Linked DNA regions of Occultella kanbiaonis. The protein of the gene in region 2 binds, or shares a complex with, the protein of the main gene of each other region. Links are inferred from orthologs where the notes say so. Each region holds a gene or a part of one and is shown on either strand. Other genes may lie near its edges.

Region 1 (6,595 bases), 380 kb from region 2 along the record:
AATGTCCTGTTCCACCAACGGCGCGTCGGGCGCAGTGCTCGGTGCGCCGAGCCCGGTCGGCAGCGGTCGACGCTGCCGTGACTCCAGTGCGGACAGGCACGTGTTCGTCGCGATCTTGTGGATCCAGGTCCGCACCGAGGAGGCTCCGGCGAACCGGGCGTAGCCGCGCCACGCGCGCAGCATCGTCTCCTGGGCGAGGTCCTCGGCATCGTGGACCGAGCCCATCATCCGGTAGCAGTGGGCGAAGATCTCGCGCTCGAAGGGTGCGATGATCTCGGCGAAATCGGCATCGACAGCTCGCGTCGTTGACATGGTCGCCAATGCTAACCCCGACCCCCGACACCCGAACAGGGCAATCCCGCACCGGTCCGAGCGCCGGGGTCATCCGGCCGATCCGCAGGGTCCCACGACGCCCCGGCCCGGCCGGATCAGCCGAGGTCCAGGTACCCGTCCAGGCCGACGGTCAGGCCCGGGTGCTCGACCACGGCGCGAACGGCGAGGAGCACGCCCGGCATGAACGAGGACCGCTCGAAACTGTCCGTGCGGATCGTCAGCTGTTCCCCCGGGTTGCCGAACAGGACCTCCTCGTGCGCGACCAGGCCGCGCAGTCGCACGGCGTGCACGTGCACGCCGTCCACCACGGCGCCGCGGGCGCCGTCGAGGGCGGTCTCGGTGGCGTCCGGGCCGGCTGCGAGGCCGGCCTGAGCGCGGGCGGCAGCGATCGCGCGGGCCGTGTGCACGGCCGTCCCGGACGGCGCGTCCACCTTGTTCGGGTGGTGCAGCTCGATGACCTCCGCGGACTCGAAGAAGCGGGCCGCCTGGGCCGCGAACCGCATCGCGAGCACCGCGGAGAGCGCGAAGTTCGGAGCGATCAGAACGCCGAGCCCGCGACCGTCCTCGGCGAGGTGGGTGCGCACCCGTCCCAGGGACTCCTCGGTCCAGCCGGTGGTCCCGACCACGGCGTGCAGACCGGCGTCGATGAGGGCGTGCACGTTCGCCTCGGTGGCGGACGGCACGGTGAAGTCCACGGCCACGGTGGCCCCGCTGCCGGCCAGGAGCGCCACGTCGTCGCCGACGTCGAGCCGGGGGCCGAGGACGAGGTCGCCGGCGCTCTCGATGGCGTCGCAGACGGTCGATCCCATCCGCCCGGCAGCGCCGAGGAGGGCGATCGTCAGGGGCGCGGCGGCAGTATTCGGCGTGTTCGGCATGATCGCCATGCTATCCGCGCGCCCACCGGCTCCTCGCCTCAGGCAGCCGTCGGCAGAGCCCCGAACGCGGTGGCCGCGACGTCCTCCTCGAACGGGCCGACGACGACCAGGTGCCGCGCCGCCGCGTACAGTTCCGCGGCGAGGTCCCGGATCTGCTCGGCGGTCACCGACCGGATCCGCGCGAGGGTCTCGTCGAGGCCGACGAACTCGCCCATCGTGATCTCGGCGCGACCGAGGCGCGACATCCGGGAGCCGGAGTCCTCGAGGCCGAGGACGAGTCCACCGGACATCTGACCGATGCCCCGAGCGAGCTCGTCGTCGTCCATCACCGTCGTGGCCAGGCGGGCCCACTCGGCGTCGAGGAGTTCGACGACCTGCGCCACCTTGCCCGGCGCGCAGCCGGCGTAGAGGCCGAAGGCGCCGGTCTCGGCGTAGCCCGAGGCGAACGAGTAGACCGAGTACGCGAGTCCGCGCTTCTCGCGGATCTCCTGGAACAGGCGTGAACTCATCGAACCGCCCAGGACCGCGTTCAGCACGGAGAGCACGAAGCGCCGATCGTCTCCGGCCACCGGGCCGAGTCCGCCGAGAATGATGTTGGCCTGCTCCGTGCCGCGCCGCACGGTCGCGGCGGAGCCCTGCACCGGGAGCAGGTCCAGACCGTTGGTGGTCGGGCTGCGGCGCGGGGCCGGCGCGGCCGCCGGGTCCAGAGACCAGCCGCCCGCAGCGACGGCGCGTGTGACGGCCTCGCAGAGCGTGTCGTGGTCGACCCCACCGGCGGCGGTGACCACGAGCTCGGACGGCGTGTAGGTGCGCCGGTAGTGCTCGTGGACGGCATCCCTTGGCACCGCACGGATGCTCTCCGGGGTGCCCCCGATCGGACGGCCGAGCGGGTGGTCCCCGAAGACGAGGGCCGAGAAGCGCTCGTGTGCGACGTCGACGGGGTCGTCCTCGTTCATCGCGAGTTCCTCGAGGATGACCTCGCGCTCGCTGTCGAAGTCGTCGGGGTCGAGCGTCGCGGAGGTGACCATGTCGAGGATGACGTCGGTCGCCATCGGCAGGTCCGCGTCGAGCACCCGCGCGTAGTAGCAGGTGTGCTCCTTGCCGGTCGCGGCGTTCGCCTCGCCGCCGACGGCGTCGAACGCCGAGGCGATCTCCATCGCGTCGCGGGAGGGCGTGCCCTTGAACAGCAGGTGTTCGAGGAAATGCGTGGAGCCGTGGTGGCCGTCGGTCTCGTCACGAGAACCGACGGCCACCCAGGCACCGATCGCGGCCGAGCGCTGACCGGGCATGGCCTCGGTCAGCACCCGGATCCCACCGGGGAGCACGGAGCGGCGCACGACGGCGCCGGCTCCGGTCTCCACGGTGATCTCCGTACCCGGCGATCCCGCCGGGCCGAGGATCAGTTCTGACACGTCACGCATCCGCAGGCGCGGACTCCGACTTCTCGGCGTCGTCCTCTGCGATGACGGCGTGCAGCGAGAGCTTGCCGCGCGGGTCGATCTCGGCCAGTTCGACCTCGACCTTCTGACCCACGGACAGCACGTCCTCGACGTTCTCCACCCGCTTGCCACCGACGAGGCGGCGCACCTGGGAGATGTGCAGCAGCCCGTCCTTGCCCGGGGACAGCGACACGAACGCGCCGAAGGAGGTCGTCTTGACGACCGTGCCCACGAACCGCTCGCCCACCTCGGGCATCTGCGGGTTGGCGATCGCATTGATCGCCTGACGCGCGGCCTCGGCCGAGGGGCCGTCCGTCGCGCCGATGAACACGGTGCCGTCGTCCTCGATGGAGATGTCGGCGCCGGTGTCCTCCTGGATCTGGTTGATCATCTTGCCCTTCGGCCCGATGACCTCGCCGATCTTGGATACCGGGACCTGGACGGTGATCACGCGCGGCGCCGTCGGGGCCATCTCGTCCGGGGTGTCGATGGCCTCGGCCATGACGTCCAGGATGTGCAGCCGGGCCTCGCGGGCCTGGGTGAGCGCACCACCGAGCACGGAGGCGGGGATGCCGTCGAGCTTGGTGTCGAGCTGGATCGCGGTGACGAACTCGCGGGTACCGGCGACCTTGAAGTCCATGTCGCCGAACGCGTCCTCGGCGCCAAGGATGTCGGTGAGCGCCGCGTAGCGGGTCTCCCCGTCAACGGTGTCCGAGACCAGGCCCATCGCGATGCCGGCGACGGGCGCGCGCAGCGGCACCCCGGCGTTCAGCAGGGACAGGGTCGAGGCGCACACGGAACCCATGGACGTCGACCCGTTGGAGCCGAGAGCCTCGGACACCTGACGGATCGCGTACGGGAACTCCTCGCGGCTCGGCAGCACCGGCATGATCGCGCGCTCGGCGAGGGCGCCGTGGCCGATCTCGCGCCGCTTCGGGCTGCCCACCCGGCCGGTCTCACCGGTCGAGTAGGGCGGGAAGTTGTAGTTGTGCATGTAGCGCTTGCGCGTCTGCGGGGACAGCGTGTCGAGCTGCTGCTCCATCTTCAGCATGTTCAGCGTCGTGACACCAAGGATCTGGGTCTCGCCGCGCTCGAACAGCGCCGAACCGTGCACGCGGGGCAGTACCTCGACCTCGGCGGAGAGGGTGCGGATGTCCCGCAGCCCACGCCCGTCGATCCGGAAGCCGTCGGTGAGGATGCGCTGGCGGATCAGCTTCTTGGTGACCGCGCGGTAGGCAGCGGAGAGTTCCTTCTCGCGACCGTCGAAACCGTTCTGGAGGGCGCCGACCATGGCGTCCTTGATCTCGTCGATCCGGCTCTCGCGCTCCTGCTTGCCGGCGATGGCGAGGGCGTCGGACAGCGCCTGGCCGACCTCGGCCTCCACGGCGGCGTAGGCGTCGGGCTGGTAGTCGGGGAACAGCGGGAACTCCTGCACCTCCTTCGCGGCTCGGGTGGCGAGGTCCTGCTGGGCCTCGACGAGCACCTTGATGAAGGGCTTCGCTGCCTCCAGGCCCTGCGCGACGACCTCTTCGGTCGGGGCGCCGACACCCTGCTCCTTGATGAGCGTCCAGGCGTTGTCGGTGGCCTCGGCCTCGATCATCGCGATCGCGACGTCGGTGGTGCCGTCGGCGACGGTCACCGCGCGGCCGGCGACGACCATGGAGAACACGGCGCGCTCGGTCTCGCTGTAGCGCGGGAAGGCGACCCACTGACCGTCGATCAGGGCGATCCGGACCGCCCCGACCGGGCCGGAGAACGGCAGGCCGGAGAGCTGGGTGGACATCGACGCGGCGTTGATCGCGAGGATGTCGTAGGAGTCGTCGGGGTGGATCGCGAGGATCGTCTCGACGACCTGGACCTCGTTGCGCAGGCCCTTGACGAAGAGCGGACGCAGCGGCCGGTCGATCAGGCGGCAGGCCAGGATCGCCTCGGTCGAGGGACGGCCCTCACGGCGGAAGAACGAGCCGGGGATCTTCCCGGCGGCGTACTGGCGCTCCTCGACGTCCACCGTCAGCGGGAAGAAGTCGAACTGGTCCTTGGGGTACTTGCCGGCCGTCGTGGTCGACAGCAACATCGTGTCCTCGTCGAGGTACGCGACGGCGGCGCCGCCGGACTGCTTGGCGAGACGACCCGTCTCGAAGCGGACCGTGCGCGTGCCGAAACTGCCGTTGTTGATGACGGCTTCGGCGAACTGAATCTCGGGACCCTCCATGGGGTGCCCTCCTTCGTGTTCGTCCGGGGCTCGACGGTCATCGATCGAGGCCCACGGACGCCTGTCCGGAAGCCACTACCGAGGACCAACGAAAGCCCCGAGTGGGTGGTTTGTCTGTAGTTGTGGGTGATACGGCGCCCGCGCACCGGCGGGCACATGAACCGGCCGGCCCGGAACCCTGGGGTCCCGGGCCGGCCGGTCACGTCACTATCGGCGCAGGCCGAGACGTTCGATGAGCGAGCGGTAACGCTCGATGTCGACGTCGCGCAGGTAGCCGAGGAGGCGACGGCGCTGGCCGACCAGGAGCAGCAGGCCACGACGCGAGTGGTGGTCGTGCTTGTGCTCCTTGAAGTGCTCGGTCAGGTCCTTGATCCGCCGCGAGAGCAGCGCGATCTGGACCTCAGGGGAGCCGGTGTCACCCTCGTGGGTGGCGTATTCGGCAATGATCTGCGACTTGACTGCGACATCGAGGGCCACGGTTCTCCTTGGTGTGTTCGTTGCGCGGAGCTCCGGGGCATGTTCTCCCGGGCATGACGAATCCGCGGCCGATCTGACGGCAACGCTCAGGTTATCACCCGCTGGAGGGGGCCGAGGAATCGCGTGGCTGCCGGGCCTCAGTGCGTGGCGGACCCGGAGGCCGGCAGCTGGGCCGGGTGGGGCACGCCGAGCACGTCGGCGGCGGCGATGACGTCCTGGCGCATCTGCTCGATGAGCGCTGCCATCCCCTCGTAACGAAGCGTCGGACGCAGCCGGCGCACGAACTCCACCACGACCTCCTCGTCGTAGAGGTCCAGGTCGGTGCGGCCGAGCACATGGGCCTCCACCCGGCGCTGGACACCGTCGAAGGTGGGGTTCGTGCCGATCGAGACGGCCGCTGGCAACGAGACCTCCTCCGGCGCGCCCGGGTACCGCACGAGCCAGCCCGCGTACACGCCGTCGGCGGGGATGGTGCCGGTCGCGCCGGTGTCGAGGTTCGCCGTCGGGAACCCCATCTCACGCCCACGGGCCTCGCCGTGGACGACGACCCCACGCATCCGGTGCGGCCGCCCGAGGACGCGGGTCACACCCGCGCAGTCGCCCTCGGCGAGCAGTTCCCGGACCCAGGTGGAGGACCAGCGCCGCTCCCCCGGCTCGGCGACGTCGTGGACCACCTCGACCTCGAACCCCAGGCGACGGCCCAGCTCGGTCATCGTGGTGCGGTCCCCCACGTTGCCCCAGCCGAAGCGGATGTCCTCGCCGATCACGACGCGGCGCGCGTGCAGCGCCTGCACGAAGTAGCGGCGCACGAACTCCTCCGGCGCCTGCCGGGCGAACTCCTCCGTGTAGCCGACGACCAGGACGGCGTCCAGTCCGGTCTGCGCCATCAGCGCCAACCGGTCGTCGAGCCCCGTCAGCAGCGTCGGCGCGCTCTCGGGCCGGTGCACCGTGGCGGGGTGGGGGTCGAAGGTGACCGCAACGGCCGGAACCCCCTCGGCGCGCGCCGCGGCCACCACCTCGGCGAGCACCGCGCGGTGCCCGAGGTGGACGCCGTCGAAATTGCCGATGGTGAGCACGCTCGCGGTCAGATCCGCAGGAATCTCCGTGATGCCGTTCCAGCGCCGCACGTTCTTGTTCGCCTCCCATGTGGTCCCGGGTCGGGACACCGAGGCCAAGCGTGCCACCTCCGGGCGGGTGCGCGCGAAGGCGTTACGAGTCCGTGTCGGTGTCGGCGGCCTCGGAGTCCTCGGCGAGGACCC
Region 2 (6,601 bases):
GGGCCAGCGCGTACTGCGCCTCCCATGCCTCGCGCTGGGTGTCGTAGCCCTCGAGCCACTCGTTCGTCTCCGGGTCGAAGCCCTCGGGGTACTTGTAGTTGCCCTGCTCGTCGTACTCCGCCGCCATGCCGTACATGGACGGGTCGAAGTCGTCGCTGCTGGGGTCGACGCCCTCGTTGGCCTGCTTGAGGGACAGCGAGATCCGGCGACGCTCGAGGTCGATGTCGATGACCTTGACGAACACCTCGTCGTCGACCTTCGCGACCTGCTCCGGCAGCTCCACGTGGCGCTGGGCCAGCTCGGAGATGTGGACCAGGCCCTCGATGCCGTCCTCGACGCGCACGAACGCACCGAACGGAACGAGCTTGGTGACCTTACCCGGCACGACCTGCCCGATGGCGTGCGTGCGGGCGAAGGCCTGCCACGGGTCCTCCTGGGTCGCCTTCAGCGACAGGGAGACACGCTCGCGGTCGAAGTCGACGTCGAGGACCTCGACGGTGACCTCCTGGCCGACCTCCACGATCTCGTTCGGGTGGTCGATGTGCTTCCAGGACAGTTCGGAGACGTGGACGAGACCGTCGACGCCGCCGAGGTCCACGAACGCACCGAAGTTGACGATGGAGGAGACCACACCGGGGCGGACCTGACCCTTCTGCAGCGTCTGCAGGAAGGTGGAACGAACCTCGGACTGGGTCTGCTCGAGCCAGGCGCGACGGGACAGGACCACGTTGTTGCGGTTCTTGTCCAGCTCGATGATCTTGGCCTCGATCTCCTGGCCGATGTACGGCTGGAGGTCGCGGACCCGGCGCATCTCCACGAGGGAGGCGGGCAGGAAGCCACGCAGGCCGATGTCGAGGATGAGGCCGCCCTTGACGACCTCGATGACGGTGCCGGTGACGACGCCGTCCTCCTCCTTGATCTTCTCGATCGTGCCCCAGGCCCGCTCGTACTGCGCGCGCTTCTTGGACAGGAGCAGACGACCCTCCTTGTCCTCCTTCTGGAGGACGAGGGCCTCGACGCGCTCACCCACGGAGACGACCTCATCGGGGTCGACGTCGTGCTTGATGGAGAGCTCGCGGGAAAGGATGACGCCTTCGGTCTTGTAACCGATGTCGAGGAGGACCTCGTCCCGGTCGACCTTGACGACGGTGCCCTCGACGATGTCTCCGTCGTTGAAGTACTTGATGGTCGCATCGACGGCTGCGAGGAAGTCTTCTTCCGAGCCGATGTCGTTGATCGCGACCTGCGGGACCTTCGTCGTGGCGGGGGTGGTGATAGTCATAGAGTGTTGGACTCCGATGTGGACAGGAATAGTACGGACAGGGGCTGGTGGCACACGTAGCCCCCGCGAACCGTGTGTTCCCATGGTCATCGGAGTTCCGATCACCGGGCGGCGCAGGAGGGCACGAAAAGCCGTCTACTAGTCTATCGTGTCCGGCCAGGCATCGCTACCAGCCCCGATGTCGGCCGCGACACCCGGGCACCGAGGCTCACGCCAGCGCGGACGCGACCGCGATCAATTCGTCCGGGACCCGCTTCAACCGGCCCGCGACCTCGCTCAGCGGCACCAGTTCGACCCGGTCCCCGCGCAGCGCGGTCATGACGGCGCTGCGGCCCTCGGCGAGGGCCTCCACCGCGGCGTAGCCGAACCGGGAGGCGAGGATCCGGTCACCCGGGAGCGGCGTGCCCCCGCGCTGCACGTGACCGAGCACCGTGACCCGGGTCTCGAACCCGGTGCGCGCGGCGATCTCGGCGGCGACCCGCTCCCCCGTGGAACCGGCGATGATCTCGCCGTGCGGGCCGAGCCGGGTCTCGAACTCGAACGACGTGCCCTCGGCGGGCACGGCACCCTCGGCCACCACCACGATGGAGAACGACGCGTGAGCCCGGTGCCGGTGCTTGAGTGTGCGGACCACCCGGTCCATGTCGAACGGTGCCTCCGGTGCGAGGACGATCTCGGCGCCGCCGGCGATGCCGGCCTGCACGGCGATCCAGCCGGCGTGCCGGCCCATCACCTCGACCACCATGACCCGGTTGTGCGACTCGGCGGTGGTGTGCAGGCGGTCGATCGCCTCCGTGGCGACGTGCACGGCGGTCTCGAATCCGATCGAGGCGTCGGTGCCCTCGACGTCGTTGTCGATGGTCTTCGGGATCCCGATGACGTTCACCCCGTGCTCGGCCACGACGCTCGCCGCGTGCAGGGTGCCGTCCCCGCCCACGCAGATCATCGCGTCGATCCGCTCCGCCTCCAGGGTGGCCAGCACCGCGTCCATGCCACCGGGCTCCGAGTGCGGGTGGAACCGTGCGGTGCCGAGCAGCGTCCCGCCGAGCGCCAGCACGCCGCGGATGTCGTCGCGGGCGAGCGGTCGGACGTCGCCCTCGGCCACGCCGCGCCAGCCGTTGCGAAAACCGGTCACCGAGTGCCCGTAGGAGCCGTGTGCATGCTTGACGACCGCCCGGATCGCGGCGTTCAGTCCGGCGCAGTCGCCGCCCCCGGTGATCAGTCCGATGCGCATGGCCACTCCCTGATGTCGATTCCCGTCGGCTGGTCGCTCGGCATCAGGGCCGCCCGGGTTCGAGTCTAGGCTGACGCCGAACGAGGGAGGACCCATGGGGACCGATCGGCGCGGGCCGTTGGCGAGGGCCGGGTACGAGCAGGTCGACGGCGGCCGGGCGGCGGGCGCGAACGCCGCCTGGTGGAGCGAGGGTGCGCAGGAGTACCTGGGCGAGCACGGCGAGTTCCTGGGGGCGGCGGACTTCTGCTGGTGCCCGGAGGGGCTGCGGGAGGAGCGGGCCCAGTTCTTAGGGCCGACGGCGGACCTCGCCTCCCGTTCGGTGCTGGAGGTCGGCGCCGGGGCGGCGCAGTGCTCCCGGTGGTTGCGTTCGCGGGGCGTGCTGGACGTGGTCGCGACGGACGTGGCGCCGGGGATGGTGGCCGCGGCCGCGGCGCTGGACGCCGCGACCGGGATCGGCGTGCCGACCGTGGTGGCCGACGCCCGCGACCTACCGTTCGCGGACGCCTCGTTCGACGTGGTGTTCACGGCGTTCGGGGCGCTGCCGTTCGTGCCCGACGCCGAGCGGGTGCACGCAGCAGTGGCGCGGGTGCTGCGCCCGGGCGGGTTGTGGGTGTTCTCGGTGACCCACCCGATCCGGTGGGCGTTCCCCGACGACCCGAGCGCGCACGGGCTGACCGCGGTCCGGTCCTACTTCGACCGCACGCCCTACGTCGAGACCGACGACGCCGGCGAACCGCTCTACGCCGAGTTCCACCGGACCATCGGCGACCATGTCCGGGACGTCATCGGGGCCGGCCTCGTCATCGAGGACCTGATCGAGCCGGAGTGGCCCCCGGACAACGCGAACATGTGGGGCGGCTGGGGGCCGGAGCGGGGAGCTCTGCTGCCAGGGACCGTGATCCTGCGGACCCGGCTGCCGGGCTGACCTCCTGGCCGGACCCGCGGCGACCAGTGTCCGAGGACCCGCGGTGCCCAGGGTGCGAGGACCCCGCGGTGCCCAAGGGGCGACGACCGGCCCGCACCCGTCAGTGACCCGCGTCGCGCCAGCTCTTCCCGGTGCCGACGGAGACGTCCAGCGGCACCGCCAGGTCCGCGGCAGCGCCCATCTGCTCGCGCAGCACCGCCTCCGCCGCCTCGGCCTCACCGGGTGCGACCTCGACCACGAGCTCGTCGTGCACCTGGAGCAGCAGGCGGGACGTCAGCCCCTGCTCGCGCAGGGCCCGCTCCACCCCGATCATCGCGACCTTGATGATGTCCGCCGCGCTGCCCTGGATGGGCGCGTTCAGTGCCATCCGCTCGGCCATCTCCCGACGCTGCCGGTTGTCCGAGGTGAGGTCCGGCAGGTACCGCCGGCGGCCGAGGATGGTCTCGGTGTAGCCGGTGGTGCGGGCCTGCGCGACCACGGAGGCGAGATAGTCGCGGACGCCGCCGAAGCGCTCGAAGTAGCCGTCCATGAGGGTGCGGGCCTCGGACGTCTCGATCTTCAACTGCTTGGACAGCCCGAACGCGGACAGGCCGTAGGCGAGCCCGTAGGACATCGCCTTGATCTTCGAGCGCATCGCGGCGGTGACCTCCTCCGGCTCCACCTCGAACACCCGCGACCCGACGAACGAGTGCAGGTCCTCCCCCGACCGGAACGCCTCGATCAGACCGGCGTCCCCGGACAGGTGCGCCATGATGCGCATCTCGATCTGGGAGTAGTCGGCCGTGAGCAGGTTCTCGTAGCCGGAACCGACGACGAACGCGGCTCGGATCCGGGTCCCCTCCTCGGTGCGGATCGGGATGTTCTGGAGGTTCGGGTCCGCCGACGACAACCGGCCGGTGGCCGCGATCGTCTGGGAGTAGGTGGTGTGGATCCGCCCGTCCGGGGCCACGGTGCGCAGGAGCCCCTCGACCGTCTGCCGGAGCCGGATCTGGTCCCGGTGGATGAGCAGGTGCTCCAGGAACGGGTGCTCGGTCTTGGCGTACAGGTCCGCGAGGGCGTCGGCGTCCGTCGTGTACCCGGTCTTGGTCTTGCGGGTCTTCGGCATCCCGAGCTCGTCGAAGAGGACCTCCTGGAGCTGCTTCGGGGAGGACAGGTTCACCTCGCGGCCGATCACCTCGTAGGCCTTGGTCGCGGCAGCGGTGACCGCGTCGCCGAACTGGCTCTCGAGCTCGTTGAGGTAGTCGACGTCCGCGGCGATGCCGGCCTTCTCCATCTCGGCGAGGACCGCGGCCACCGGCAGCTCGAGATCGGTGAGCAGCTCGGCCGCACCCCGGTCCGCGAGGTCGGTGCGCAAGGCGGCGGCCAGATCGAGGACGGCGGCGGCCCGGACGGCGCCGATCTCATCCTCGGCGGGACCCTCCAGGACGAGCATCTGCTGACCGGAGTCGTCCTCGCCGGCGCGCAGTTCCCGGTGCAGGTACCGCACGGACAGGTCCGCGAGCGTGAAGCTGCGCTGGTCCGGGTGGCACAGGTAGGCGCCGATGGCGGTGTCGAAGGTGATGCCGTCGAGAACGAGGCCGCGCCCGTCCAGGCTGTGCCACGCTGCCTTGGCCTCGTGCACCACCTTGGGTGCGGCCGGGTCCGCGAGCCACGCCGCGAGCGCCGTCTCGTCCTCGACCGAGATGTCGGCGAGATCGATCGTGAGGGCGGTGCCGCCGTCGGCCGCCAGCGCCAGACCCCACGCGTCCCCGCTGCCCTGAGCCGCGGAGCCGCGCACATCCAGGCCCACCTCGGCACCGGCGCGGGCTTCCAGCCAGGCGGGCAGGCCACCCGGCGCGAGCGCGGTGACGTCCAGGTCGAAACCCTCGGACGCCTCGGTCTCGGCGTCCTGCGGGGTCATCTCGAACAGCCGGTCCCGCAGCACCCGGAACTCCAGCGCGTCGAAGACCTGATGCACCTTCTCACGCTCGAACGGGCGGCGGGCCAGGTCATCGACGCCGAGCGGCAGCTCCATGTCCCGGAGCAGATGGTTCAGCTGCCGGTTCAGGATCACCTGGTCCAGATGGGCGCGTAGGTTCTCCCCCGCCTTGCCGCTGATCGCTGGGGCGTTCGCGATGATGCCCTCGAGCCCGCCGTGGGTGTTGATCCACTTCGCCGCCGTCTTCGGGCCGACGCCGGGGATCCCGGGCAGGTTGTCGCTCGTCTCCCCCACGAGTGCGGCCAGGTCCGAGTACTCCGCGGGCGTCACGCCGTACTTCTCGGTGACCGCTTCCGGGGTCATCCGGACCAGGTCGGAGACCCCCTTGCGCGGGTAGAGCACCGTGACCGACTCCCCGACGAGCTGGTAGGTGTCCCGGTCCCCCGAACAGATGAGCACGTCCAGTCCGGCGGCGCTGGCCTGGGTAGCGAGGGTGGCGAGGATGTCGTCCGCCTCGAAGCCCTCCTTGCCGAGGGTCGGCACCGCGAGCGCGGCCATGACCTCCTCGATCAGCGGGATCTGCCCGCGGAACTCCTGCGGGGTCTCGCTCCGGGTGCCCTTGTACTCTGCGTAGGTCTCCTTGCGGAACGTCTGACTCGAGACGTCGAACGCGACGGCGACGTGCGTCGGCTCCTCGTCGCGGAGCAGGTTGATCATCATCGAGGTGAACCCGTAGACGGCGTTCGTGGCCTGCCCCGTGGAGGTGGAGAAGTTCTCCACGGGCAGGGCGAAGAAGGCGCGGTACGCCATCGAGTGCCCGTCGATCAGCAGGAGCTTGGGTCGCACGTTCTCACTCACAGGTGCCACCCTATGCGTCATGACTGACATCGCGGACCTGGCCGACCTGACCCGGGGCACGCTCATCGAGAAGCTCGGTATCGAGATGCTCGAGATCAGCGCGGAGCGGGCCGTCGGCCGGATGCCGGTGGCCGGGAACACCCAGCCGGTCGGCCTCCTGCACGGCGGCGCGACCGCGGCGCTCGCCGAGACCCTCGGCTCCTTCGCGGCGGTCGCGCACGCGGGACCCGGGCGCTACGCCGTCGGGCTGGAGCTGAACGCCACCCACCACCGCGCCGCGCGGGAGGGCTGGGTGACCGGGACGGCGACGGCCATCCACCTGGGCCGCTCGACGGCGACCTACGAGATCGCGGTGGCGGACGAGTCCGGTCGGCGGGTCTGCAC

Evidence for each region. Proteins that work in one complex are often made in the same cells at the same time.
Region 1: GKS42_RS11175 (region 2) and GKS42_RS09380 share a complex: the UniProt entries of both Bacillus subtilis proteins name them as parts of the possible RNA degradosome complex. The link is inferred for Occultella kanbiaonis from one-to-one orthologs.

The regions. Positions count from the first base shown.
Region 1 is NZ_CP046175.1:2,037,670-2,044,264, reverse strand. Bases 2,241-5,186 are described here. They hold GKS42_RS09380 (polyribonucleotide nucleotidyltransferase), read right to left. Parts: upstream 4,860-5,186; coding sequence 2,622-4,859; downstream 2,241-2,621. Other genes in these bases: rpsO (30S ribosomal protein S15), read right to left, coding at 5,067-5,186; GKS42_RS09385 (M16 family metallopeptidase), read right to left, coding at 2,241-2,629. Outside these bases: GKS42_RS09395 (sigma-70 family RNA polymerase sigma factor), read right to left, coding at 1-312; dapB (4-hydroxy-tetrahydrodipicolinate reductase), read right to left, coding at 429-1,208; more of GKS42_RS09385, read right to left, coding at 1,247-2,240; more of rpsO, read right to left, coding at 5,187-5,336; GKS42_RS09370 (bifunctional riboflavin kinase/FAD synthetase), read right to left, coding at 5,474-6,463; GKS42_RS09365 (PadR family transcriptional regulator), read right to left, coding at 6,546-6,595. UniProt on the Bacillus subtilis protein: Involved in mRNA degradation. Catalyzes the phosphorolysis of single-stranded polyribonucleotides processively in the 3'- to 5'-direction. Necessary for competence development in Bacillus subtilis.
Region 2 is NZ_CP046175.1:2,413,078-2,419,678, reverse strand. What follows is about bases 504-3,455. They hold GKS42_RS11175 (6-phosphofructokinase), read right to left. Parts: upstream 2,517-3,455; coding sequence 1,491-2,516; downstream 504-1,490. Other genes in these bases: GKS42_RS11170 (class I SAM-dependent methyltransferase), read left to right, coding at 2,611-3,441; rpsA (30S ribosomal protein S1), read right to left, coding at 504-1,282. Also shown: more of rpsA, read right to left, coding at 1-503; polA (DNA polymerase I), read right to left, coding at 3,542-6,238; GKS42_RS11160 (PaaI family thioesterase), read left to right, coding at 6,237-6,601; GKS42_RS11155 (GNAT family N-acetyltransferase), read right to left, coding at 6,557-6,601. UniProt on the Bacillus subtilis protein: Catalyzes the phosphorylation of D-fructose 6-phosphate to fructose 1,6-bisphosphate by ATP, the first committing step of glycolysis.